3 regions of the Pantoea cypripedii genome follow, and region 2 is predicted to be linked to each of the others. Evidence: riboswitches for the same ligand, from Rfam matches in the RefSeq annotation. Region 2 holds a riboswitch; each other region holds the start of a gene.
What was found. A riboswitch is a leader RNA that binds a small molecule or an ion and turns the genes downstream of it on or off. The one in region 2 is predicted to bind thiamine pyrophosphate.
Positions count from the first base shown of each region.

Region 1 (5,460 bases), on a different contig from region 2:
CGTGGCTATCGGATCGTTTCGCCACCAGCAGGCTGATGACGATGCCCGCAATTGCATTGACGGTAAAAAACAGCCCGACCCAGAACGGGCGCACCTGCACCTCACGCGTCAGAAACAGGCTGAGCGTCGGTGCCTGTAACGCACCGGCCACGCCAGTCATAAAGGAGACGGCCATAAAAGCCAGATAAACCGGGTTGAGGCGACGTTGACGCGTTAACAGCGATTTCATGGTGAAATCCCTTTGCGGAAGAAAAGCGAAGAACCAAAAAAGAGGGTAGAAGATTCCACAGCAAAACGAAAAAAGCCAGCAGAGAAAACACTGCTGGCGGTGAAATTGCACCCTACTCAGAAAAGGTTCCACGTCGGCGGAACCACTGTCAGAGCGCCATTCATGACTGAATGCCTCCCGCTCTTCCAATGAGGTCTACTATGCCTCTAATATAGGGCAGAAAAAACTGAGCGATTATGCGCTGGAGTTCCCCTTTTATGTCCTCTTCACGACTGCAACAGCAATTTATCCGCCTGTGGCAAAGCTGCCAGGGCCAGGATCAGGAAACCACCCTGAGCGAGCTGGCGGAGCTGCTGCATTGCTCACGCCGCCACATGCGTAACCTGCTGAATGCCATGCAGGCTGCGGGCTGGCTTATCTGGCAGGCCGAAGCGGGTCGCGGCAAACGTTCTATGCTGAGTTTCTGCTACACCGGGCTGGCGCTACAACAGCAGCGGGCGGAAGATTTGCTGGAGCAGGATCGTATCGACCAGTTGGTGCAGCTGGTGGGTGACAAAAATCAGGTCCGTCAGATGATTGCCGCACATCTGGGGCGCAGCTTTCGTCAGGGCAAACATATTCTGCGCGTGCTTTATTATCGCCCGTTGCCGAATTTGCTGCCGGGTTCACCGCTGCGGCGATCGGAAACCCATCTGGCACGACAGATTTTCAGCGGCCTGACGCGTGTAAATGAGGAAAAGGGGGAAATCGAACCGGATATCGCCCATCACTGGCAGCAAACCTCACCGTTGCACTGGCGCTTCTTTTTGCGTCCGGCTATTCGCTTTCATCATGGCCGTGAACTGGAGATGGAAGACGTCATCAGCTCGCTGGAGCGTCTGCGCAGCCAGCCGCTGTTCTCCCATATCGCAACACTGCACTCCCCGGCTCCCTGGACGCTGGATATTCAGCTGACGCAACCCGACAACTGGCTGCCGTGGCTGCTCGGCAGCGTCAGCGCAATGATCCTGCCGCGTGAATGGCAGACCCTGCGCGGTTTCGCCCGTCAGCCGATCGGTACCGGCCCCTATAGCGTGGTACGCAATCAACAGAGCCAGCTGAAGATCGCCGCCTTTGATGACTACTTCGGTTACCGCGCATTGATTGACGATGTCTCCATCTGGGTACTGCCGGAGATCAGTGATGAGCTGGTGTATGCCGGGGTGAAGTTACAAGGCGAAACCGCTGATGAGAAATCGGAAGAAAGTCGTCTGGAAGAAGGCTGCTATTTTCTGCTGTATGACCAGCGCTCAGAACAGGGCCGGGATGCGCATTTCCGCCGCTGGGTCAGTTACCTGCTTAATCCTATCGCCCTGCTGAATAATGCGGGTATCGGTTATCAGCGCTACTGGTTCCCGGCTTATGGTTTATTACCGCGCTGGCATCATCGCCGCGATCTGACGGCGGTCAACAAGCCGGACAACCTGAAGCAGCTCACCATCAGTTGGTACAGCCACCATGTGGAACATGAAGGTATCGCCAACGCCTTACGCCCACTGCTGGCGCAACAAGGCGTGGAATTGATTACCCGCGAGCTGAGTTATGAAGCCTGGTTTAACGGCGAAGGCGAGAGCGACATCTGGCTCGGCAGCGTTAACTTCACCCTGCCGCTCGACTACTCGCTGTTCGCCCAGCTGTACGAATTGCCGCTGATGCAGCTGTGTATCCCGATTGACTGGGAAAATGCCGCCACCCACTGGCGCGAAAAAACGCTGCCGCTCGCAGAATGGAGTAAGCAACTGGTGGATAGTGATTATCTGCACCCGTTGTTTCACCACTGGCTGTTGCTGGAAGGTCAGCGCAGTATGCGTGGCGTGCGCATGAATACGCTCGGCTGGTTTGACTTCAAATCCGCCTGGTTTGCCCCGCCGGAACTGTGAACCTTTCGCCCTGACCCGGAAATGTCTAGAATGTGCCGTTCTCAACGGGGTGCCCTGCATTACAGGGGCTGAGAGAGACCCGTCGAACCTGATCCGGTTAATACCGGCGTAGGGATTTGAGATGCCTCACCGCTCAGATCCTTTGCGACTCAACCTTATCTTCTCCTCAAGGAGCGCAAAGTGTTAAACAAAGTTCTGCCTGTGCTGTTGCTGGTCTCTGCCCCGGTGCTGGCTGCCAAACCGGTACTTACCGTCTACACCTACGATTCATTCTCTGCTGACTGGGGCCCTGGCCCGGCGGTGAAAAAAGCCTTTGAAGCCCAGTGCGGCTGCGAGCTGAAATACGTGGCGCTGGAAGATGGCGTATCGCTGCTCAACCGCGTGCGGATGGAAGGCAAAAACAGCAAAGCGGATATCGTGCTGGGGCTGGATAACAACCTGGTGCAGGCCGCAGAAAAAACCGGGCTGTTTGCCAAAAGCCAGGTAGATACCCACGCGCTCCAGCTGCCGGGTGGCTGGCATAACGATACCTTTATCCCGTTCGACTACGGTTACTTCGCCTTCGTCTACGATAAAAACAAACTGAAAAACCCACCGAAAAGCCTGAAGGAACTGGTCGAAAGCCCGGAAAAATGGCGCGTTATCTATGAAGATCCGCGCACCAGCACCCCAGGCCTCGGCCTGCTGCTATGGATGCAGAAAGTCTATGGCGACAAAGCGCCGGATGCCTGGCAGAAGCTGGCGCAGAAAACCGTCACCGTCACCAAAGGCTGGAGTGAAGCCTATGGGTTGTTCCTGAAGGGTGAAGGCGATCTGGTGCTGAGTTACACCACCTCTCCGGCGTATCACATCATTGAAGAGAAGAAAGAAAATTACGCCGCTGCGCCGTTTAGCGAAGGTCATTATTTGCAGGTTGAAGTGGCGGCGCAGCTGGCCAGCAGCAAGCAACCGCAGCTGGCACAGGAATTCATGCAGTTTATGGTGTCCCCGGCCTTCCAGCAGACCATCCCGACCGGCAACTGGATGTATCCGGTGATCAAGAGCGATCTGCCTGCCGGTTATCAGGCACTGAACGTGCCGCAAACGGCGCTGCAATATAGCCCGGCGGAAGTCGCCGACCACAGCAAAGCCTGGATTAGTGCATGGCAACGCGCCGTCAGCCGTTAATCCCCGGCTGGCTGTTGCCCGGCAGTTTCACTGCGCTGCTGCTGTGCGCCGTGGCGCTGCTGGCGTTTGGCGCGCTGCTGATGTCAGCGCCCATCGGCGACTGGCGCGCCCTGCTCGCCGATGACTATCTGCATCATGTGCTGGCCTTCTCCTTCTGGCAGGCGCTGCTGTCAGCGCTGTTTTCGGTCCTTCCCGCCATCCCACTGGCGCGCGCCCTGTATCGGCGTCGTTTTCCTGGTCGCGAACTGTTGCTGCGTCTGTGCGCCATGACGCTGGTGCTGCCGGTGCTGGTGGCGGTGTTTGGCCTGCTGAGCGTCTATGGCCGCACTGGATGGCTGGCGCAGCTGTGCGCAGCGCTGGGCATTCCCTGGCATTTCTCGCCCTACGGCTTGCAGGGCATTCTGCTGGCGCACGTGTTCTTCAATCTGCCACTGGCGACGCGTATGTTGTTGCAGGCGCTGGAAAGTATTCCCGGCGAACAACGCCAGCTGGCAGCGCAACTGGGTCTGCGCGGCTGGAACCTGTTTCGTCTGCTGGAGTGGCCGTGGCTGCGGCGGCAAATTTTCCCCACTGCCGCCCTGATTTTTATGCTGTGCTTTGCCAGTTTTGCCACCGTGCTGGCGCTGGGCGGCGGCCCACAGGCGACCACGCTGGAGCTGGCGATTTATCAGGCATTAAATTTTGACTACGACCCCGGACGCGCAGCGCTGCTGGCACTGCTGCAGCTCGGTTGCTGCCTGCTGCTGGTGTTGCTGAGTCAGCGTTTCAGCAAGGCCATTCCCGCAGGTCATCAGCAGATACGCGGCTGGCGCGATCCCGCTGATAGCTGGCGCGCGCGTATCAGCGACAGCCTGTTAATTGGTATGGCCCTGCTGCTGTTGCTCCCCCCGTTGCTGGCAGTGGTGGCTGATGGTCTGCGCGGCGGCGTGGCCGGAGCGATGCGGCAACCCGCCTTATGGCAGGCCACCTTTACCTCATTGCGCATTGCCGTCGGCGCTGGCGTGCTGTGTGTCACCCTGACGATGATGCTGTTGTGGAGCAGCCGTGAGCTGCGTCTGCGCCACAACATCGTGGCAGCGCAGACAATGGAGCTCAGTGGCATGCTGATTCTGGCGATGCCGGGCATTGTGCTGGCCAGCGGCTTTTTCCTGTTATTCAACGCCACCGTCGGCCTGCCACAATCCGCCGATGGGCTGGTGATCTTCACCAATGCACTGATCGCCATTCCCTACGCCATGAAAGTGCTGGAGAACCCGATGCGCGATCTCAGCGCGCGTTACAATCAGTTGTGTGCCTCACTCGGGGTACAGGGGCTGAACCGGCTGCGTCTGATTGAACTGCGTGCGCTGAAACGCCCGCTGGCGCAGGCGCTGGCGTTTGCCTGTGTGCTGTCGATTGGTGATTTTGGCGTGGTGGCACTGTTTGGCAGCGCGGATTTCCGCACGCTGCCGTTCTATCTGTACCAGCAAATTGGCGCCTATCGTGGCGCGGATGGGGCGGTGACCGCCCTGCTGCTGCTGGTGCTGTGCCTGCTTTTGTTTACCCTGATGGAAAAATTACCGGGTCGTCATGCTGACACTGAATAACCTCACTTACCTGTACCAGCATTTGCCGATGCGCTTTCAGTTCAGCGCACAACCGGGCGAGCGGCTGGCGATCCTCGGCCCGAGCGGAGCCGGGAAAAGCACCCTGCTCAGTCTGATTGGCGGATTTCTGCCTGTCAGCAGCGGCACCCTGCTGCTGAACGATGAGGATCATACTCATAGCGTGCCCGCCGCACGCCCGGTATCGATGCTGTTTCAGGAGAACAACCTGTTCCCGCATCTGACCGTGCAACAAAATCTCGGGCTGGGTCTGCATCCCGGCCTGAAACTCAATCACGATCAGCAGCAGCAGGTTAACGACATCGCCTTACAAACCGGGCTTAGCGAGATGCTTAGTCGTCTGCCGGGGCAACTCTCTGGCGGCCAGCGGCAACGCGTGGCGCTGGCACGCTGCCTGCTGCGTAATCAGCCGATTCTGTTGCTGGATGAACCCTTTTCGGCTCTCGATCCGGCGCTGCGTAATGAGATGCTGCAATTGGTGCGCAGCGTGTGTGAAGCACGCAACATCACGCTGCTGATGGTGTCGCACAGCCTGGAAGAT
Region 1 is NZ_MLJI01000001.1:769,557-775,016, reverse strand. Features, by position in the region: gene HA50_RS03435 (MFS transporter) at 1-229, opposite strand, end outside; gene sgrR (HTH-type transcriptional regulator SgrR) at 487-2,148, shown strand; TPP riboswitch at 2,184-2,281, shown strand; gene thiB (thiamine ABC transporter substrate binding subunit) at 2,329-3,315, shown strand; gene thiP (thiamine/thiamine pyrophosphate ABC transporter permease ThiP) at 3,291-4,901, shown strand; gene thiQ (thiamine ABC transporter ATP-binding protein ThiQ) at 4,885-5,460, shown strand, end outside.
Region 1: another riboswitch for thiamine pyrophosphate. It lies ahead of thiB (thiamine ABC transporter substrate binding subunit); the one in region 2 lies ahead of HA50_RS28600 (FAD-dependent oxidoreductase).

Region 2 (5,460 bases):
TTGCAGGTAGCTGGGGCTGGCGCAGATCACCCGGCGGAACTCCCCCAGCTTTTTGGCGATCAGCGTGGAGTCGGGCAATGTGCCGATACGAATCGCCATATCGAAGCCTTCGCCAATCATATCCACATAACGGTCCGCCAGTTCGACCTGGAATTGCAGCGCCGGATGCATACTGAGAAATTCAGCGATAAACGGCGACAGATGGCTGATGCCGAACGACATCGGCACGCTGAGACGAAAACTGCCCTGTAAAACCTGGCGGCGTCCTGACACCGCCAGCTCCGCCTCCTGCACATCATCAAGAATGCGCTGTGCATGGCGGGCAAACAGCTGGCCGTTATCCGTCACTGACAACTTACGCGTGTTGCGATTGAGCAGGCGTGCGCCGAGCGTTTCTTCCAGCGCGGCGATGCGGCGGCTGACATATTGTTTGGAAAGCAGCAGCTGTTCTGCGGCGGCGGTAAAGTTGCCGGCTTTAATCACGGCGACATAAATGCGGAGGTCGTCTATCTGCATATTGTCCACTTATTGGTGACGGTCATTGTCAATGCAACACATTGTTGGGCGATTCAGTTTACGTATACTGAGTCACATCAGGAAGCAATATCGTCTTCCGCCAACAAATTTGAGGAGCAGACCATGATTGAACAAAGACTGTCAGCCCAGCGCGGCCTCGGTGACCACGGCTGGTTGAACTCACGCCACACGTTTTCTTTTGCCAACTACTGGGATCCGAAACAAACCGGTTTCTCCGATTTGCTGGTGATTAACGATGACCGTGTTGCGCCGGGACGGGGTTTTGGTGCCCACCCGCACAGCAACATGGAAATCATCTCCTATGTGCTGGAAGGGGCGCTGGAGCATAAAGATTCCATGGGCACCGGTTCGGTGATTGTCCCCGGTGATGTGCAGCTGATGAGTGCCGGTAGCGGCGTAACGCACAGCGAGTTTAACCACTCGAAAGCGGACAACGTCCATTTCCTGCAAATCTGGATCGTTCCGGCAGAACGCGGCACGCAGCCAGGTTACCAGCAGGTATCGGTGGCGGAAAACGACAAACGTGGTCAGCTGCGCCTGATTGTTTCCCCGCAGGGTGATGAAGGTTCACTGAGCGTGCGTCAGGACATCCGCATCTATGCCGGGTTGTTTAACGGTGCAGAACAGCAGACCTTCACGCTGGATGCCGATCGCTACGCCTACATTCATGTGGCACGCGGCAGCATTGAAGTGAATGGTGTGGTGTTCAACGAAGGTGACGGTGCGCGTGTACGTAACGAAACCGCGCTGCAATTCGCCAACGGTAAAGACGCGGAAGTGCTGTTGTTTGACCTGCGTCCGCTGGAAGTGAATCACCCGCAGCGTTAAGCAGAGAAGGGGAGGCCTGAGTGCCTCCCTTTAGTTGTGCCAGCAAATCCTCATTGCCACCCCCGTACCTTCCTGCCCTTTTACGGGCGTAAGACACACCATAAAATAATCACGCCAAATACGCACACCAGGATGGCGGAAATCACTGAATCAGCACACATAATTTTCCTGCCAGACGTTGTTTCTATTAATCCAGATCTTGAGAGCATACCAGGCAATCGTGGAGAAAAGCGCATGATGCTGAAACAGGAGATTTTGAAAGGTTAGGCTTTGTTGCGGAGCTGATGCTTGACGAAGTCAGACGACTGCAATACAAATAGACGCGTCGGGGGAGTCTCGCCAGAGAGACTGAGAGGCTAAAAGCGCATTGCGCGGCTTAGCGACCCTTTGAACCTGACCCAGTTGATACTGGCGTAGGAAGACTGACAACCTGCAACGCAGGCTGTCTGGCAGCGGGGCGTTTCCGTGCAACGTATGCTATTTCCCTTCTCCTGTATCCGGGTCTCAGTACAACTACTGAGAGGCCGATATGCAATCTCCTGTTTCTTTTCTGGTATGTCCGTTATGAGTCGCTGGTCGGTTATTGGCGGCGGTGTGACGGGCCTGTGCGTGGCGACCCTGTTAGCGGAACGCGGTGAGCAGATCGAAGTGATTGTCGATGCGAACCGCACGCCGGCATCCTGGTTCGCGGGCGGTATGCTGGCGCCCTGGTGTGAAGCCGAAAGTGCGCCGCGTGCGGTGATTGATCTTGGTCAGCACGCCGCCGCGTGGTGGCAGCAACGGGTCAGCAGCGTCGAACATCAGGGGACGCTGGTGGTGGCACCCGTGCGTGATAGCCAGGAGTTGAACCGCTTTGCCCGCATGACGGAACAGCATCAATGGGTGGACCCCGCCGAAGTGGAACCGGCACTGGCCGGTCGTTTCGCGCGGGGTTTATTTTTCTCGCAGGAAGCCCATCTTGATCCGCGTTTGGCGCTGGCTGAGATGCGGGAAAAATTACAGCAGCGTGGCGTGATGTTTCACAGCGGCAAAGCCTCCGGGCAAGTGATTGATTGCCGTGGCATTCATGCGGCTTCTGAGCTGCCGCGACTGCGCGCGGTGCGCGGCGAAATGCTGATTTTGCACAGCGATGAGGTGCAGTTTTCACGACCGATTCGTCTGCTGCATCCGCGTTTTCCCTGCTATCTGGTGCCACGCCGTGGCGGCCACTTTATGCTCGGGGCCACCATGGTAGAAAGCCATGATGCCAGTCCCATCAGCGCGCGTGCCATGATGGAGCTGCTCAGCGCGGCTTATACCCTCCATCCCGCACTTGCCGAATCCCGCATTATCGAAAACGCCAGCGGCCTGCGTCCGGCGTATCCGGCCAATTTGCCGGAAATCCACTATCAAAATGACACTTTTTATCTGAACGGCATGTATCGCCATGGCTTCCTGCTGGCACCGCTGATGGCGGAACAGCTGATGCAACGCCTGTCTGAGGAAAACTTTTATGAACATTCAGCTTAATGGTCGCCAGGTGCTGACTGCCGCCAGCACCCTGAGCGAGTTGCTACGCGAGCAGCAAATTGATGCTGCCTGCGTTGCCACCGCATTTAACGGCATGTTTGTGCCCAGAACACAGTACGACAGCCAGCGGCTGGAAGAAGGCTGTCAGCTGGAAGTGTTATCACCGATGCAGGGAGGCTAAATCATGTTTTACGGCTTTGAACCACAATCACGGTTTTTACTGGGCACAGCGGGTTATCCCTCCCCGGCGATTCTGCAACAGGCGATTGTCGCCTCGGGCAGTGAAATCATCACCGTCAGCCTGCGACGTGAAGGCGTCGCCGGTGCGGCGTTTCGCGAGTTGCTGGCGCAGCTGGATAGGCGCGTGCTGCCGAACACCGCCGGTTGTCATACGGTGCAGGAAGCGGTGACCACTGCGCATATGGCGCGCGAATTATTCAACACGCCATGGATCAAGCTGGAGGTGATCGGCCATGCCGATACGCTGCAACCGGATCCGTTCGCGCTGGTGGAAGCGGCGCGCATTCTGTGCGCCGATGGCTTCCAGGTTTTCCCTTACACCACGGAAGACCTGATCGTGGGTGAAAAATTGCTGGAGGCAGGTTGCGAAGTGCTGATGCCGTGGGGCGCGCCTATTGGTTCCGGCCAGGGGCTGCGCAATATCGATGGTTTGCGCGCGATGCGTGCCTGGTTCAAAGATATCCCGCTGATCATAGATGCGGGAATCGGTGCGCCCTCACAGGCAGCACAGGCGATGGAGCTGGGCTTTGATGCGGTATTGCTGAATACCGCGGTGGCAAAAGCAGGGGATCCGGTGCTGATGGCGACGGCGTTCCGTCAGGCCATTGAGGCCGGGAAAGCGGCGCGCGACGGCGGGTTGATGGAAAAACGCGATATGGCGGTGCCTTCGACCCCGGTTTTTGGTCTGGCGAATCTTTGCTGAGGAGAATCCCGATGGATCGCTATCAACGTCAGACGATGTTGCCGGAGATTGGTGAGCAGGGTCAGCTGCGGCTGGCCGGGGCGCGGGTGCTGGTGGTGGGGGCAGGTGGACTGGGTTCGACGCTGCTACCGCTGCTGGTGGGAGCGGGCGTGGGTTTTATCCGCCTGTACGACGACGATACGGTGGCGCTGCATAATCTGCATCGCCAAACGCTGTTTGACATGGAGGATGTGCAGCAATCGAAAGTCGCCAGCGCGCAACGTGCGCTGTTACGGCGAAATCCACAGGTGCAGGTGGAACCAGTACCGCAGCCGCTGATTGCCAGCAATGTGCAGCAGGCACTCAGCAACATCGATCTGGTTATCGATGCGGCAGATAACTTTGCCGTCACTTATCAGCTATCGGATGCCTGCCACCCCGCAGGGATACCGTTGATCAGTGCCTCGGTGTTAGGGCGTCAGGGCTACGTGGGCGGATTTTGTGGCGCGGCCCCCAGCTATCGCGCGGTGTTCCCGCAGCTACCCACTTCTGCGGCGAACTGCAACACCGCCGGGGTGATGGGACCCGCAGTGGCGACACTCGGCGCGATGCAGGCGCAAATGGCGCTGAGCGTATTGCTGGGCCTGGAGCCTTCACCGCTCGGTTGCCTGGTGAACTGTGACTTTGTGCACTGGCACTTTCGCCAGTTCCGCTTCGATCGGGCGGCGGAGCCGGATCAACCCTGGGTGCCGTTTATTGATACCCAGCTACTCACCGCGGAGGACTGCATTGTGGAACTGCGCAGCCGCGAAGAAGCACCGGTCAGTGTGGCAGCATCGGCACAGCGCATCCTGCCGCAACAGCTTGACGCATGGCAACCCCCGCAAGGCCAGCGCATTGTACTGGTCTGCGCCAGTGGCATTCGCGCGGCGCAGGCCGCCACCGCGCTGGCGCAGCGCGGTTGTGCGCAGCTGGCCATTCTGGCAGCGAATCGCCCATGAACCAGGATATTACGCTGCACGATCTCGGCTTTAGCTGGGGATCACAACCGCTGTGCCAGCAGCTGAATTTGCGGCTGCGTGGCGGCAAAACCACGGTGATGCTGGGGCGCAGTGGCATCGGCAAAAGTACGCTGCTGCGGCTGGTGGCGGGCCTGCTCCAGCCACAGCAGGGGCGCATCACTGGTGTTGCGGCCAGCGTGGCCTGGATGGGGCAACAGGATTTGCTCTATCCGTGGCTTTCGGTGCTGGATAACGTGATGCTGGCGGCGCGTTTGAATCGTGACAAACCCGATCCTGAACGCGCACGACATCTGCTGGAGCAGGTCAAATTGGAGCAAGTTGCTCATGCCCGGCCTGATACCCTGTCGGGAGGTATGCGTCAGCGTGTGGCGCTGGCTCGCACCCTTTACGCGCAACGGGATGTGGTGCTGATGGACGAACCCTTCGCCACGCTTGATGTGATGACCAAACTCAGCCTGCAAACCCTGACGGCGACCCTGTTACAAGGCAAAACGGTGCTGCTGGTGACACACGATCCGCTGGAAGCCTGCCGCATGGCCGATGACATTCTGCTGCTCAGTGGTCAGCCGTTGCGCGTTGAACACTGGCCGGTGCCAGATGGGATGGCACCTCGCCCGCTCGACGATCCCGACCTGTTGCTGG
Region 2 is NZ_MLJI01000003.1:118,654-124,113, forward strand. Features, by position in the region: gene HA50_RS28590 (LysR family transcriptional regulator) at 1-516, opposite strand, end outside; gene HA50_RS28595 (pirin family protein) at 640-1,365, shown strand; TPP riboswitch at 1,683-1,802, shown strand; gene HA50_RS28600 (FAD-dependent oxidoreductase) at 1,930-2,874, shown strand; gene thiS (sulfur carrier protein ThiS) at 2,858-3,055, shown strand; gene HA50_RS28610 (thiazole synthase) at 3,059-3,817, shown strand; gene HA50_RS28615 (HesA/MoeB/ThiF family protein) at 3,829-4,797, shown strand; gene HA50_RS28620 (ABC transporter ATP-binding protein) at 4,794-5,460, shown strand, end outside.

Region 3 (5,460 bases), on a different contig from region 2:
CCCGGCAGGTAATGGGGTGAGAGAAACGCGGGCCTTCACCGGTTTCAAAATACAGGCCCAGCCCCATCGCATCGGGGATGGTGAGGATATCGCTGAAGAGGATGGCCGCATCCAGCGCGTAACGACGCAACGGTTGCAACGTGACTTCGCACGCCAGCTCAGCATTTTTACACAGCGACATAAAATCACCGGCCTCGGCACGAGTGGCTTTGTACTCCGGCAGATAACGCCCGGCTTGTCGCATCATCCATACCGGGGTGATATCCACCGGCTGACGTAACAGGGCACGCAGATAACGATCGTTCTTCAGTTCACTCATAATTGGCTCTCTCACTTGCAGGGCGCCAGTGTAGCATTTTCACATCGCGCTGGCGCGACACTGGGCAACGGTATCTTCAATCAAACGTCGCGCCACGGTACCAGGCGGGGGTAATAATGGCAGGGCATCGTAGCGGAACCAGCCCGCATCCAGCAGCTCTTTGCCGTCATGTTGCAGTTCTCCGCCGTCATATTCCGCCATATACGCCATCATCAGCGAATGGGGGAACGGCCACGGTTGTGAGGTCACGTAACGCACGTTTTTCACCCGTACATTACTTTCTTCCATCACTTCACGTGCCACCGCCTGTTCGAGGGTCTCGCCCACTTCGACAAATCCGGCCAGCACGGTATAAACGTTGTTGCGATGCTTCGCATGGTTTGCCAGCAAAATCTCATCACCCCGGCGGATGGCGACAATGATGCAGGGGGCGATTTGCGGGTAATAACGCTCGCGACAATGGCCGCACAGGCAGGCGAATTCACGTTTGCTTAAATGCATCTCGTGGCCGCAATAGCCGCACCAGCGATGGGAACGATAGAACTCCGCCAGTTGGACGCCGCGCCCGGCAAGCTGGAACAGGCCAACGTCCTCATCAATCAGTTGGCGTACAGACCCCATGTTATCGGAGCGTGATTGGCGCACCAGCCAGACATTTTCGCCCTGCCACTCACCAATCACCATGCCGTCACTGCCCGCCAGGCCGAATTGTTCCGCAGTACCATGCGGTAGTTCACCCTGTGGCAGCCAAAGTTTTTGTTCATGGCTGACAATCCACCAGCCAGCGTCTACGCTTGAGATCTCACGTTGCATTTAAATCGTCATCCTTAGCGTCTATTCGCAGAATGAACAACTATAACCCACATGGAGCCTCGTATGCTTACTCAGTTAGATGACCTGACCGAGCGTGTAGGCAGCGGCAACGAATTAGTCGATTCATGGCTACACGCGCGTCGTCAGTTACTCGTGACCTATTATCAGTTGGTTGGCATGAAGCCGAAGAAAGATGCGCTGAGCGCATTGGACGAACGGGCGCTGGATGCCTTTTGCCACAATCTGGTGGATTATCTCTCCGCCGGTCATTTCAGCGTGTATGAACATATTATCAGCGAGATGCAGGGCGACAGCCCGATGATTGCTGCTGCGCAGCTTTACCCGTCGCTGGAAGCCAATACCGAACGGATGATGCAGTTGTATGATGGCCATCTGCAACAAGCCATCACCGATGACAACTGCACCACCTTCCAGCAGGCGCTATCTGAAGTGGGTGAAGTGCTGGAGTCGCGTTTTACGCTGGAAGACAAGCTGGTGCGTCTGGCATGGGATAATCAGCTGGCGCATCCGCGGGTAGCGAATGAGAGTCCTATCGCCCGCCCGGCTTAAATCGCCCATTTGTAAAAAACTTGTTATTCGCAAAAAGCCCTTCTATGCTACGTGGGCTTTAAATGTTTTGCGGTTTAAGCACAAAACACCATCTTGTCGGAGTGCCCTTAGGGCTGAGACCGTTAATTCGGGATCCGCGGAACCTGATCAGGTTAGTACCTGCGAAGGGAACAAGAGTAAACATCATCAGTACGATGCGTGCATCGTTTCTGTTACTCCTTCCGGACTCCGGACAAGCAACTTCCATCATTTACAGGAAAATTGCTATGTCTGTTGCAAAAACTTCTCGTCGTGAACAACGCGCCCAGGCGCAGGAATTTATCGATTCACTGCAAGGTACCGCGTTTCCCAACTCGCAACGTATCTGGATCACCGGCAGCCGTGATGACATTCGCGTACCGATGCGTGAAATTCAGCTCAGCCCTACCCTGACCGGCGGCAGTAAAGATAACCCGCAGTATGAACCGAACGAACCGGTGCCGGTGTATGACACCGCCGGTGCCTATGGCGATCCGTCAGCGACCATTGATGTGCATCAGGGACTGGCAAAACTGCGTGCAGGCTGGATTGCCGATCGTGGCGACAGTGAAACCATCGATCAACTAAGTTCCAGCTATACCCAGCAACGGCTGGCGGATGAAGGGCTGGATCACCTGCGTTTCGAACATCTGCCACAACCGCGTCGTGCCAAAGCCGGTCATTGCGTTACCCAACTGCACTACGCACGCCAGGGCGTCATTACCCCGGAGATGGAGTTTATTGCGCTACGCGAAAACATGGGACGTGAGCGCATCCGGGGTGAAGTGTTGCTGCAACAGCATCCGGGTTATAGCTTTGGTGCGCATCTGCCTGCCAATATCACCGCCGAGTTTGTGCGTCAGGAAGTGGCCGCCGGGCGAGCCATCATCCCTTCCAACATCAATCATCCCGAATCCGAACCGATGATCATTGGCCGTAACTTTCTGGTGAAGGTGAATGCCAATATCGGTAACTCGGCCGTCAGCTCCTCAATTGAAGAGGAGGTGGAAAAGCTGGTGTGGTCAACACGCTGGGGAGCCGATACCGTGATGGACCTTTCCACCGGCCGCTATATCCATGAAACGCGTGAATGGATTCTGCGCAACAGCCCGGTACCGATTGGCACTGTACCGATTTATCAGGCACTGGAGAAAGTGAACGGTATTGCGGAGGACCTCAACTGGGAAATTTTCCGCGATACGTTGCTGGAACAGGCTGAGCAGGGTGTGGATTACTTCACCATCCACGCTGGCGTGCTGCTGCGTTATGTCCCGATGACGGCGAAGCGTCTGACCGGTATTGTGTCACGCGGCGGTTCGATTATGGCGAAGTGGTGCCTGTCGCATCATCAGGAGAGCTTCCTGTATCTGCACTTCCGCGAGATTTGTGAGATCTGTGCTGCCTACGATGTTGCGCTGTCGCTGGGCGATGGTCTGCGTCCGGGTTCGATTCAGGATGCCAACGATGAAGCGCAATTCGCCGAGCTGCACACCCTGGGCGAGCTGACGAAAATCGCCTGGGAATATGACGTGCAGGTGATGATCGAAGGCCCGGGCCATGTACCGATGCAGATGATTCGCCGCAACATGACCGAGCAGCTGGAGCATTGCCACGAAGCCCCGTTCTACACCCTCGGCCCACTGACCACCGATATCGCCCCCGGCTATGACCATTTCACCTCTGGTATTGGTGCCGCGATGATTGGCTGGTTCGGCTGCGCGATGCTGTGCTACGTGACCCCGAAAGAGCATCTGGGATTACCGAATAAAGAAGATGTAAAACAAGGGCTGATTACCTACAAGATCGCCGCCCATGCGGCCGATCTGGCCAAAGGCCATCCTGGCGCGCAAATTCGCGATAACGCCATGTCCAAAGCACGTTTCGAGTTTCGCTGGGAAGATCAGTTCAACCTGGCACTGGACCCCCACACCGCCCGCGCCTATCACGATGAAACGCTGCCGCAGGAATCGGGTAAAGTGGCGCATTTCTGTTCCATGTGTGGTCCAAAATTCTGTTCGATGAAAATCACCCAGGAAGTGCGCGACTTTGCCGCCCGCCAACAGGCTGAAGCCCAGCCGGTTGAAGTGGGTATGGCACAGATGTCAGACGCCTTCCGCAGCCGTGGCGGCGAGCTGTATCATGCTGCCGATGCTTTGAAAGAGGAAAAAGTATGACCACCCCATTTCCCAGTACCGCACCGCGTTTAGGGCTTTATCCGGTTGTGGACAGTGTTGAGTGGATTGCCCGTTTACTGGAAGCGGGTGTACGCACCATTCAGCTACGGATTAAGGATTGCGAGGATCACGAAGTTGAGGATGCGGTGCGCGATGCCATCGCACTCGGTAAGCAATATCGCGCCCGGCTGTTTATTAATGATTATTGGCGATTGGCGATTCGCTATAACGCCTATGGCGTGCATCTGGGTCAGGAGGATCTGGATGTGGCCGATCTGGATGCTATTCGCCAGGCGGGACTACGCCTTGGCTTATCCACCCATGACGATGCTGAGCTGGATCGGGCGCTGGCTGTGCGCCCCTCTTATATCGCGCTGGGACATATTTTCCCAACGCAGACCAAAGAGATGCCGTCTGAGCCGCAGGGGATTACCGAGCTGAAACGTCATCTGGCGCGGCTGGAAGGCATTTCAACCGTGGCGATTGGCGGCATCTCGCTGGCACGCGCGCCTGAAGTTTTGGCAACCGGCGTCGGCAGTATCGCGGTCGTCAGTGCCATCACCCAGGCCCCGGACTGGCGAGCCGCCACCCAGGCGCTGCTGGAGCTGGCAGAACCCACAACCGCGGTGTAAGGCTCAGTTGAAGCACGTAGCAGCGCGTTAAACCGCGCTGCTACGAAATATGCAGCATTGTGCCCGCAGGGTTTTCCACGCTGCATATCGTCATGGCATGTTCCACAGCAGCCCCCACCAGCGCGATCGCCTGCTCAGTCGCCTCATTAATTGGCAAGGCATAATTCAGGCGTAGGCAGTTGCGATACTTACCCGAGGCCGAAAACAATGAACCCACCGCCACCTGAATTTTTGACTCTCGCAATTCAGCGTTCAGGCGTACGGCATCAAAAGCTTCAGGCAGTTCGATCCACATCAGGAAACTCCCCTGGGGGCGCGATACGCAAATGCCACAGGGAAAATAGTGACGAACCCAGCAGCTCAACGTCTCGTAATTGCGTTGATAAACCTGACGCATGCGGCGTAGGTGCGGCAAGTAATACCCCTGGCGAATAAACTCCGCCACCACATGCTGCGTCACGGTGGCCGATGAACCGGTACTGATATATTTCATATGCAGTACGCGTTCGCGGTAGCGTCCTGGCGCAACCCAGCCGACACGCAGGCCCGGTGACAATGTTTTGGAAAATGAACTACATAACAGCACGCGCCCATCCATATCCAGCGATTTAATGCTGATGGGGCGCGGATATTCCCACGCCAGCTCACCATACACATCGTCTTCAATAATCGCGGCATCAAAGCGTTGTGCCAGTGTCAGCAGCGCACGTTTACGCGCTTCCGGCATGATAAAACCCAATGGGTTATTACAATTGGGCACCACTACCACGGCTTTGATCGGCCACTGTTCAAACGCCAGTTCCAGCGCTTCGAGGCTGATGCCGGTCACCGAGTCAGTAGGGATTTCAATCACGCGGATGCCAAAACCACGCAGCGTCTGCATGGTGCCGTGGAAAGTCGGCGATTCCACCGCAATGATGTCACCAGGCTGGCA
Region 3 is NZ_MLJI01000001.1:198,295-203,754, reverse strand. Features, by position in the region: gene hemE (uroporphyrinogen decarboxylase) at 1-319, opposite strand, end outside; gene nudC (NAD(+) diphosphatase) at 359-1,132, opposite strand; gene rsd (sigma D regulator) at 1,196-1,702, shown strand; TPP riboswitch at 1,790-1,889, shown strand; gene thiC (phosphomethylpyrimidine synthase ThiC) at 1,969-3,894, shown strand; gene thiE (thiamine phosphate synthase) at 3,891-4,526, shown strand; gene HA50_RS00860 (aminotransferase-like domain-containing protein) at 4,567-5,460, opposite strand, start outside.
Region 3: another riboswitch for thiamine pyrophosphate. It lies ahead of thiC (phosphomethylpyrimidine synthase ThiC); the one in region 2 lies ahead of HA50_RS28600 (FAD-dependent oxidoreductase).